Regions from separate parts of the Gordonia sp. PvP123 genome, predicted to be linked through region 2. Evidence: riboswitches for the same ligand, from Rfam matches in the RefSeq annotation. Region 2 holds a riboswitch; each other region holds the start of a gene.

The links. A riboswitch is a leader RNA that binds a small molecule or an ion and turns the genes downstream of it on or off. The one in region 2 is predicted to bind thiamine pyrophosphate.
Region 1: another riboswitch for thiamine pyrophosphate. It lies ahead of thiO (glycine oxidase ThiO); the one in region 2 lies ahead of thiD (bifunctional hydroxymethylpyrimidine kinase/phosphomethylpyrimidine kinase).
Region 3: another riboswitch for thiamine pyrophosphate. It lies ahead of ABIC25_RS23630 (TenA family protein); the one in region 2 lies ahead of thiD (bifunctional hydroxymethylpyrimidine kinase/phosphomethylpyrimidine kinase).

The regions. Positions count from the first base shown of each region.
Region 1 covers NZ_JBEPPN010000006.1:113,933-117,199, forward strand. The annotation lists gene ABIC25_RS13045 (thiazole synthase) at 1-468, opposite strand, end outside; gene thiS (sulfur carrier protein ThiS) at 461-661, opposite strand; gene thiO (glycine oxidase ThiO) at 658-1,722, opposite strand; TPP riboswitch at 1,717-1,827, opposite strand; gene thiE (thiamine phosphate synthase) at 1,875-2,600, shown strand; gene ABIC25_RS13065 (hypothetical protein) at 2,924-3,267, shown strand, end outside.
Region 2 covers NZ_JBEPPN010000005.1:57,329-60,595, forward strand. The annotation lists gene ABIC25_RS10505 ((2,3-dihydroxybenzoyl)adenylate synthase) at 1-1,021, shown strand, start outside; gene ABIC25_RS10510 (GNAT family N-acetyltransferase) at 1,035-1,382, opposite strand; TPP riboswitch at 1,592-1,706, shown strand; gene thiD (bifunctional hydroxymethylpyrimidine kinase/phosphomethylpyrimidine kinase) at 1,784-2,701, shown strand; gene ABIC25_RS10520 (DUF1214 domain-containing protein) at 2,757-3,267, opposite strand, start outside.
Region 3 covers NZ_JBEPPN010000016.1:64,602-67,868, forward strand. The annotation lists gene ABIC25_RS23620 (TetR/AcrR family transcriptional regulator) at 1-287, shown strand, start outside; gene ABIC25_RS23625 (LLM class F420-dependent oxidoreductase) at 401-1,258, shown strand; TPP riboswitch at 1,288-1,383, shown strand; gene ABIC25_RS23630 (TenA family protein) at 1,371-2,081, shown strand; gene ABIC25_RS23635 (ABC transporter substrate-binding protein) at 2,078-3,103, shown strand; gene ABIC25_RS23640 (ABC transporter permease) at 3,078-3,267, shown strand, end outside.

The sequences.
Region 1 (3,267 bases), on a different contig from region 2:
CATCACCGCGGCCACGCCGAGATCGGCGAGTCGTGCGGCCAGGACCGGGTCGTCATTCGTGTAGGCCAGGACGACGAATCCGTCCGCGACCAGGGCGGCCGCCGCGTCGACGAGCTCGATGGCGTCGGGCATCAGGGTGCGCTCGTCGGCGACCACCTCGAGCTTGACCCAGTCGGTCTCGAACGCCTCGCGCGCCAACTGCGCGGTCAGCACCGCCTCGGCGGTGGTGTGGCACCCCGCCGTGTTCGGCAGGACCGCGATGTCGAGCCTCCGCAGCAGGTCGAAGACCCCGGTGCCCGAGGCGGCGTCGACGCGGCGGACCGCGACGGTGGTGAGTTCGGTGCCCGACGCGACGAGTGCGCGTTCCAGGGTCGCGAGATTCGACGCGCCCCCGGTGCCGGTGATGAGCCGAGACGAGAACTCGCGGCCGCCGATCCGCAACGGGTCGGGTGTCAACTGGTCAGCCACCCTGCACCGCCGTGACGATCTCGACGACGGCGCCGTCGGTCATGGTGTGCCGGTCCCAGCGGCCGCGCGGGACGACCGCGCCGTCCACCGCGACTGCGATCCCGCGATCCGGCAACCCGAGTCCGGCGACCACATCGCGCACCGAGGCGTCGGCATCGACGTCCACTGTCTCGCCGTTCACCGTGATACTCATTCCTCGACTCCTTCCAGGATCGACAGGACCCGCTCCGCGGTACCGGGAGCGAGGACGATCCCATTGCGTCCGTGCCCGGTCGCCACGACCGTGCGGGCGTCCACGCGGGTGACGAGCGGTAACCCGTCGGCGGTGCACGGCCGCAGGCCGGCCGCCGCTTCGGTCAGCTCATACGTCCGCAGCCCGGGCATCACCTCGATCGCGTCGGCCAGCAGGTCGGCGACCCCGCCGGCCTGGGGCGTCCGGTCGGCCATCCCCTCCGCCTCGTACTGGGTGGCCCCGACGACGACCCCGTCCTCGCGCGGGACCACGTACACGGCGCGGCCGTGCAGGCGAGCCCGGACGACGTGGTCGGGCGGGGGCACCGACCACCGCGTGCGACGAAGCCGCAGGATCTCCCCCTTGGCCGGGTGCAGGTCGACGTCCGGCCACAGTGCCGCGGTGCCGAGTCCGGCGGCGAGCAGGACCTGCGCGTCAGGGCGCAGGTCGTCGACATCGGACAGGGACTCGAGGCGAGCGGAGACGAGCTCCACGCCGGCACCGGTGGCCGCGGCGCGCAGCGCCTCGAGCAGTCGGCGGTTGTCCACCGACCATTCGCCGATCGCGCGGTAGCCACCGACGAGTCGAGAACTCAGTGACGGTTCCAGTGTTCGGATGTCGCGGCCGGTCACCGGCTGTAGCGCGGCATCGGTGCCGGGCTGACCGGACCAGACGAAGTCGGCGAGGTGTCGCAGATACTCGAGGTCGGTGGCCGAGGCCGCGACGAAGAGCGAGTCGGTGGCGGTGACGACGGCCGGATCGTCGAGTCGCTTCACGAGCGCAGGCCAGCGGCGGACCGACTCGACCGACAGGGCGAGCGATGCCTCCTCGCCGGGGATCCCCTCGCCGAGCGAACCGAGCATGCCGCCCGCGACCCACGAGGCGCGCTCCTCGGTGCCGGCGTCGAGTACGCGAACCCGCCACCCGGCGTCGGCCGCGGCGAGCGCGCACGTCAACCCGATGACGCCGCCGCCCACGACCGTGAGCAGGCGGTGCGCAGGCTTCTGCTGAGGGGAATTCACGCTGGAATCACCTTCCTTCGCCGGAATGACCCGGATCAGGTTCGACGGTCAGCGGATGGGTCCGCACTCTCAGCCCGGCCGATCCGGACTCCCGTGTGTTCGTGCGGTCCACCCTACGCCCGGGCCTCGGGCGTCCGGTTAGCCTGGTCGGCGTGACGACCCCGAACCCCACCACGTCAGCGTCCGCGGACTCCGGCCGCGCGGCGGACCGTCGTCGTCGGCTCTCCGCGGCCCGCCTCTACCTGTGCACCGACGCCCGGCGCGAACGCGGCGACCTCCTCGACTTCGTCGATGCCGCGCTCGCGGGCGGCGTCGACATCGTGCAGCTCCGTGACAAGAACTCACCGGGCGAACGCGAGTTCGGGACCCTCGAGGCGCGGGAGGAACTCGAGATCCTCGCCGGCTTGCGGGCCGTCGCCGATGCGCACGGCGCATTGCTGGCGGTCAACGACCGCGCCGACATCGCGGCGCTCTCCGGCGCCGATGTCCTGCACGTGGGACAGGGCGACCTCGCGCCGTCGGCGGCCCGCCGGATCGTCGGCCCGGAGGTGATCATCGGCGCCTCGACCCACGACCCCGACCAAGCCGCCGCCGCGATCGCCGACGAGGACGTCGACTACTTCTGCGTCGGCCCGTGCTGGACCACGCCCACCAAACCCGGCCGCGCCGCCGCCGGCCTCGACCTCGTCTCCGCAACTTCGGAAATGCTGTCGGGGACAACACAATCGCCGAAGCCGTGGTTCGCCATCGGCGGGATCGACGCCGGCCGCGTCGGCGAGGTGACCGCGCTCGGGGCCCGGCGGATCGTCGTCGTCCGAGCCATCACCGCGGCCGCCGACCCGGCCGCCGCGGCCCGCGACCTCGCCGGGATGCTGTAGCGGCTCACCGCCGGCCGCGGGCAAACACGTTTGCCCGGTCGATACCTCGGGTCTATGGTGGACCGATCATGTTGTGCATCACGAGCGTTCTCGTAACCCGCCGCAGCGGGGTCTGACTCTGACCGACCCCCCGCTGCGGGTCGGTTGCGCTCTCCAGTCGGTCATCCGTTCTTCGACCGAAATCGGTTAATGAGATGCACCCTCTTCATCTGTCCCATCCATCCTGTTCGTGGCATGAGTGCGGCGACCGCCGCGGTGACGATCTGTTCACCGAGCGGTACGGACGTCCGCTTCCCCCTGGAATGCACGAGGAGGCGACCGGGATGACCTGGCAGGAATTCACCGACGAATACTCCCGCGGCGGCGCGATCCGGCTCGGATCATGGTCGGTCGTGTCGTGTCCGGGCGACCTGGTCGAGTGCCGGGCGACACTCGCGATCGCCGACCGCATCAGGTCGTGCAGCGCGGTCGCCGCCGGTCCGGTCGGCGCGATGACCTCGATCCTCCACGACGTCGGCGCCCCGGTTCAGATCGTCCGCCTGCATCAGCGGGTGGTCGACGGCGTGGTCACGACGTTCCTGCTGTGCGAGAACGACGGCCGCCAGGCGTGGGCCGCCGGCGAGGGTGCGAGCGGCGACGAGGCGAACGTCCACGCCCTGATCGCGGG
Region 2 (3,267 bases):
ACTGATCGCCCGCACGCACGACGACTACGACCTCAACGCGCGACTGTCGGCGGGCATCGCCGGCCTCACCGCCGACGACACCTACCTCGTCGCGCTGCCCGCAGCACACAACTTCCCGTTGAGCTGCCCGGGCATCCTCGGTGTGGTCGGCGTCGGCGGGCACACCGTCTTCGCCGACAACCCCAGCCCGGACAACACCTTCGACCTGATCGAGCGACACCGCATCACGGTGACCTCGCTCGTCCCCGCCCTCGCGCAACTCTGGTGCGCGGCGACCGAGTGGGAACCCGCCGACATCAGCTCGCTGCGCCTGCTGCAGGTCGGCGGCGCCAAGTTGGCCCAGCCCGACGCCGTCGCCCTCGACGCCGCACTCGGCCCCGTCGCGCAGCAGGTGTTCGGGATGGCCGAGGGTCTGATCTGCTACACCCGTCTCGATGAACCGCGCGAGCTTGTTCACCAGGTGCAGGGTTCGCCGATGTCGGAGCTCGACGAGGTGCGCGTGGTCGACGAGGACGGCGACGACGTCCCCGATGGCACGGAAGGTGAACTCCTGGTGCGTGGGCCGTACACGATCCGCGGTTACTACCGGGCCGCAGCCCACAACGAGAAGTCCTTCACGCCGGACGGTTTCTATCGCTCCGGCGACAAGGTGACGAGGCTGCCGTCGGGCCACCTCGCGGTGACCGGCCGCATCAAGGACACCATCGTCCGAGCCGGCGAGAACGTCGCTGCCGACGACGTCGAGGAGAACCTCCTCGCCCACGACTCGGTCCGACAGGTGGCGGTGGTCGGCCTACCCGACGACGCACTCGGGGAGAAGATCTGCGCCGCCGTGGTGCTCTCGCATGAGCACCCCCCGGCCCAGCCGCTGGAGCTCGCGACCATCCGCGCGTTCCTCGCCGAGCGCGGACTCGCCTCGTTCAAACTGCCCGACGCGGTGCGGATCGTGACCACCCTCCCGGTGACCGCGGTCGGCAAGATCGACAAGAAGGTGCTGCGCGAGACCCTGCTCGCCGACTGAGCCGGCGCACCCCTCACACCGGAGCGAGGGTGACGATCCCGGGATGGCTGTCGAGGTAGCGCTTGGTGAACGTGCACACCGGACGCAGCCGGGCGCCCTGTTCGCGGGTGTAGTGCACGACGGTGCGGGTGAGCCGGGTGGCGAGACCGTGTCCGCTGTACTCGTCGTAGAGCACGGTGTGCAGCACGGTGATGGTCGTCTGACCGTCGGCCGTCTCGGTCGTGTAGCCGAGAACGCCGACCAGATCGCCGGCCACCCAGAGTTCGAATCGGTCGCGGTCGGGGTTGTGTACCACCTGCGAGATCTGTTGCAGAATCGACTTCGCCGACTGTGGTGGTCGCTGACGATGCTTGCGGAGCACCCGACCCTCCTCACCTCGTGATCACGGACATCGGACCACCGGCGCGCGCCGCCCTGACTCGACATGACACCCGCCTGTGATCCGGGTCACACGGTACCTTACGGAACCGTAACTGCCGACCCCATGGCTCGGTTGTCGCATATCGATACGGTTCGCCGCACCCTGCCCGCCCGTCTCGTCGGGCGATGTAGGGTTGCGGACGCACGACAACTACACACCGCGGGGGCTCTCACGATGACCGAGGGCTGAGATGGCGACGGGCGGTCGCCGACCGCTCGAACCTGTCCGGGTAATGCCGGCGTAGGGAGATGAGCCATGGGTACGTCTGTATCCGCCACATACGACAGCAGCGCACCCGCCGATTCCGGATCCCTGTCCCTCGAGACGGTTGGCGAGAAGTGATGCGCACAGTCGACGCAGAACAACGCACAGTCGACGGACATCGACGCACGCTCGACGAGGGTTTCGTGGAACTCCCTGTTGCACAGCCCGGTTCTGCTCCCGTTCGGGTCCTGACCATCGCCGGATCGGATTCGGGTGGTGGTGCGGGAATCCAGGCCGACATGCGCACCTTCGCTCTGCTCGGGGTGCACGGGTGTGTCGCGGTGACTGCGGTGACCGTCCAGAACTCGCTGGGTGTCCGCGGTTTCGAAGAGATCTCACCGCAGACCGTGGCGGCGCAGATCGACTCCGTCGCCGGTGACATCGGTGTCGCCGCGGCGAAGACCGGCATGCTCGCGTCGGCACCGATCATCGAGGCCATCGTCGAGCAGTGCGGCGCGAGCGGCATCGGCCGCGATGCATCCGTCCCGCTGGTGGTCGACCCGGTGTGCGCATCGATGCACGGAAACCAGCTGCTCGCCGACTCCGCGCTCGACACGTTGCGTCACAAGCTGTTCCCCCTCGCCACGGTCGTGACACCCAATCTGGACGAGGTCCGCTTGATCACCGGGATCGAGGTCACCGACGCCGATTCGCAGCGCGATGCCGCCAGGGCACTGCTCGATCTCGGGCCGCGGTGTGCCCTGGTCAAGGGCGGGCACCTGCGGACGTCGGATCGGTCCCCGGACCTGCTCTACGACGGTGACCAGTTCATCGAACTCAGTCATGAGCGGATCGACACCCCGCATGACCACGGCGCGGGCGACACCCTCGCCGCGGCGATCGCGAGCGCCCTCGCACACGGCTACCCGGTCCCCGAGGCGGTCGGCTTCGGAAAGGGTTGGGTCACGCGCTGTCTGGCCGCTGCGTATCCGCTGGGCGCCGGTCACGGTCCGGTCAATCCGTTGTGGCGACTGGGCGCCGGTTCAACGGACTGACTGATACGGCTGGTTCGCCGCTACGCATCGGCGACGACCCGTGGCCGCGCCGTCCCTATCGACGGGTCACCACCGGTGGAATCCAGGAACCGTCAGCGATCGCCGATCGCCCACCGTAGGCACGTAGGTACAGTGAGAATTCGCCGGCCGGAGACGGTAGCCAGTTGGCCTGCCGGCGCTTTTCGGGTGAACTGTTACCGACCTGAAGGGTCAATGAACCGTCCTCGCCGTACACCAGCGACTTGTTCTTGGTGCCGAGCGAGTACCGCGCCAACTCGTTGGGCACGAAAAAGTGTGCTGGGTCGTACATCGTCAGCGACCAGAACCCGTCCACCGGAGGCAGATCGCCTGCGGCAAACGTGACCTCATACTGATGCTCGCCGGTCAATTGCACACCGGCAGAATCGACATCGAGGTAGTAGTACTGGGTTTCGTTCGCTCGGTTCTCGAACATGTTGGACCGCGAGGTCGCCGCCCGGTTGTAATAGTCCAACCCCCATTCGGAATTGTTGACCGACCTGTTCCACCCGTTTCCTACCGCTTTGCCGTTGTACTGCCACCGCATC
Region 3 (3,267 bases), on a different contig from region 2:
TGCGCACCGACGAACCGACCGAGTTCGCCGAATGCGCCGGCGTGGGCGTCGTCAAGCTCGTCCCCGACCTCGCCGCGTTCTGGTTCCCGTTCGTCGAGCACGCCGCGCACCGGGGCGAGATCCATCCTGGACATGACCTGCGCGAGGTGTCCGAATGGGTTGCCCGCGTGCTGATCAGCCTGGGTACGTCGCCGGGTGAGACCGTCGACATCGACGACGCATCCCAGGTCCGACGACACCTCGAGGTCTTCATCCTCCCCGGGTTCCGCACCGATCCACGCCACTGACCGCGTCCGAGCCCCGGTCCTCCTCTGGTCTGAGTGACGCCGATCACCTAGACTGGTGTCCAGTCAACCGTCCGGCCGTCCCGGGCGGCCGAACGACGCCGTCGGAGGGCACCATGGATTTCGGGATCGTGCAGTTCACCAGTGATCGCGGATTGAAGCCGCACGTCCTCGCCCCACTCATCGAGAACGCGGGATTCGCTTCCTACTACGTTCCCGAACACGGGCACATCCCCACCAGGCGCGACGCGGCGCACCCGCGCACCGGTGACGAGACCCTGCCCGACGAGCGGTACATGCGCACGCTCGACCCGTGGACATCGCTGGCCGCCGCCGCCGCGGTCACCGAACGCATCCGTCTGGCCACGGCGGTCGCCCTTCCGGTGCAATCGGATCCGATCACGCTGGCCAAGACCATCGCGACCCTCGATCACCTCTCGAACGGGCGGGTGACCCTCGGCGTCGGATTCGGCTGGAATCTCGACGAACTCGCGGACCACAACGTGCCGCCGAAGCGCCGGCGCACCATGCTGCGCGAGTACCTCGAGGCGATGTCGACGCTGTGGTCGGAGGAAGAAGCCGAATACGACGGCGAATTCGTGCAATTCGGTCCCAGCTGGGCGTGGCCCAAGTCGACCCAGGCACACATCCCGGTCCAGGTGGGTGCGGCGGGCAACGAGAAGAACTTCAAGTGGATCGCGCGCAGCGCGGACGGCTGGATCACCACCCCGGGCGAGGAGGACATCGAGGGTTCGGTGTCGCTGCTCAAGCAGATCTGGGCCGACGCAGGTCGCACCGGCGATCCCGAGATCGTCGTCCTCGACTTCCGACCGGTTCCCGAGAAACTCGAGAAGTGGCGCGAGATCGGTGTCACGACAGTGCTGTACGGCCTGCCCGACGACTCGGTGGAGCGCGCGACCGGTTACCTCGCGAAACTCGCGGGAAAGTTGGGTATCGCTCCGGCAGTCGTGTAGAGGCCCGAATCCCTCTGCTAGCCTGGGTGCGTTCTGACACGGGGTGCTCCGCGACTGCGGGGCTGAGATGAGACCCGAGAACCTGTCCAGGTAATGCTGACGAAGGGATGTCATGTCTTTGCATGCGCACGCGCCGGATCCCGGCCGCTTCACCGACCACCTGTGGGAACAGACGACAGCTCTGCGAGCGTCGATCGACGATCTCGAATTCCTGCACCGCCTCGGAGACGGCACGCTGCCCCTCGAGGTGTTCCGCACCTACCTGGAGCAGGACTCGCTGTACCTGGCCGGGTACTCGAAAGCACTCGCGATCCTGGCGTCGAAGTCGCCCGACCCGCAGACCGCGGCATTCTGGGCGAACTCGTCGTCGACCGCGGCCACCGTCGAGGTCGCCCTGCACGGCGACCTGCTCGGGGGCGGCCAGTTGCCGCCGCGGCAGGGTGAGCCCGAGCCGTCGACCGCGTGCCTGGCCTATGTGTCCTACCTGATCGCCACCGCAGCGACCGAGTCGTACGCGGTCGGCGCCGCCGCAACGCTGCCCTGCTTCTGGATCTACGCCGACGTCGGCCGGGGACTGGCGGCGAGCGCCGCCGAGGTCCTCGCCGCCGACCCGAAGCACCCGTATGCCCAGTGGGTGACCACCTACGACGCCCCGGAGTTCCAGGAATCCGCCGCCCGGGCAAGGGAACTGGTGGATGCGGCGGCGGCGTCGGCCGGCGCGCCGGAACGGGCTGCGATGTCCGCGGCGTTCACCATCGCCACCCGGTACGAGCTCATGTTCTGGGACACCGCGCTGAACCCCTACGCATGGCCCGCCGCATGACCGGCCGCGCGCGCCGCGTCCTGGCCTGCCTCGTTGCCACCGTCGCGGTGTTGTCGACGGCCACCGCGTGTGGGTCGGACACCGCCTCCGACAACACCATCCGGTTCGCGCTCGACTGGACCCCGAACACCAATCACACGGGCCTGTTCGTGGCGCAACAGCGCGGGTACTTCGCCGAGTCCGGCCTCGACGTCGAGATCCTGCCCTACAACAACACCTCCGTCGACACCGTCGTGGACGCGGGGAACGCCGAATTCGGGATCAGCACCCACAGTTCGTCCACCTTCTCTCGGGCATCGGGCGCGCACACGATCTCCGTGCTGGCACCACTGCAGCGGTGGGCGACAGGTATCGGTGTCCGCGCCGACCGCGACGACATCACGAGCCCGAAGGACCTCGACGGCAAGACCTATGCCGGGTTCGGTGACCCCGGCGAGGTGGAGACACTCAAGCGGGTGATCCGGAACGACGGCGGCACAGGTGAATTCACCTCGGTCACCCTCGGCACCTCCGCATACGAGGCCGTCTATTCCGGGAAGGCGGACTTCACCGTCTCGTATCTCGCCTGGGAGGGCATCGAGGCCGAGCACCACGGAACGCCGATGAGGTATTTCCACTACACGGACTTCGGTTTCCCGGAGGCCTACGCGATCGTCGTCGACGCCAACGAGGACTGGCTGAACGAGAACCCGGAGCGTGCGGCGACGTTCGTACGGGCGCTGCAACGCGGCTACCAGGCTGCGGCCGATGACCCGGATGCCGCCGCCCGCGACCTCATCGCCGCCAATCCGGGCGCGTTCAACGACGAGAAGCTGGTCGTCGAGAGCCAGCGGATGCTTGCCGCCCAGTACATGAAAGACGCGAACGGCCGGGTGGGCGGGCAGACGCTCGAGCAGTGGGCCGGGAACTCTGGGTTCCTCTACCGCAGTGGGCTTCTCACGGGTCCGGACGGGGCCGCGCTCACAGCCGAGCCGGACTGGTCGACCTACTTCACCAATGATTACCTCGACGCGTCCCGCTAGCACCGGCCTCCGGCGGGCCGCGCCCGCGATCGTGGCGGTGGTGGTACTCGTCGCGGCCTGGCAGGTCTATGTCGATCTCAGCGGGGTCCGACCGCAACTGCTGCCGTCGCCGTCCCGGGTCGCGGCACAGGGGTGGGCGCATCGGGACGAGATCGGGGTGCACG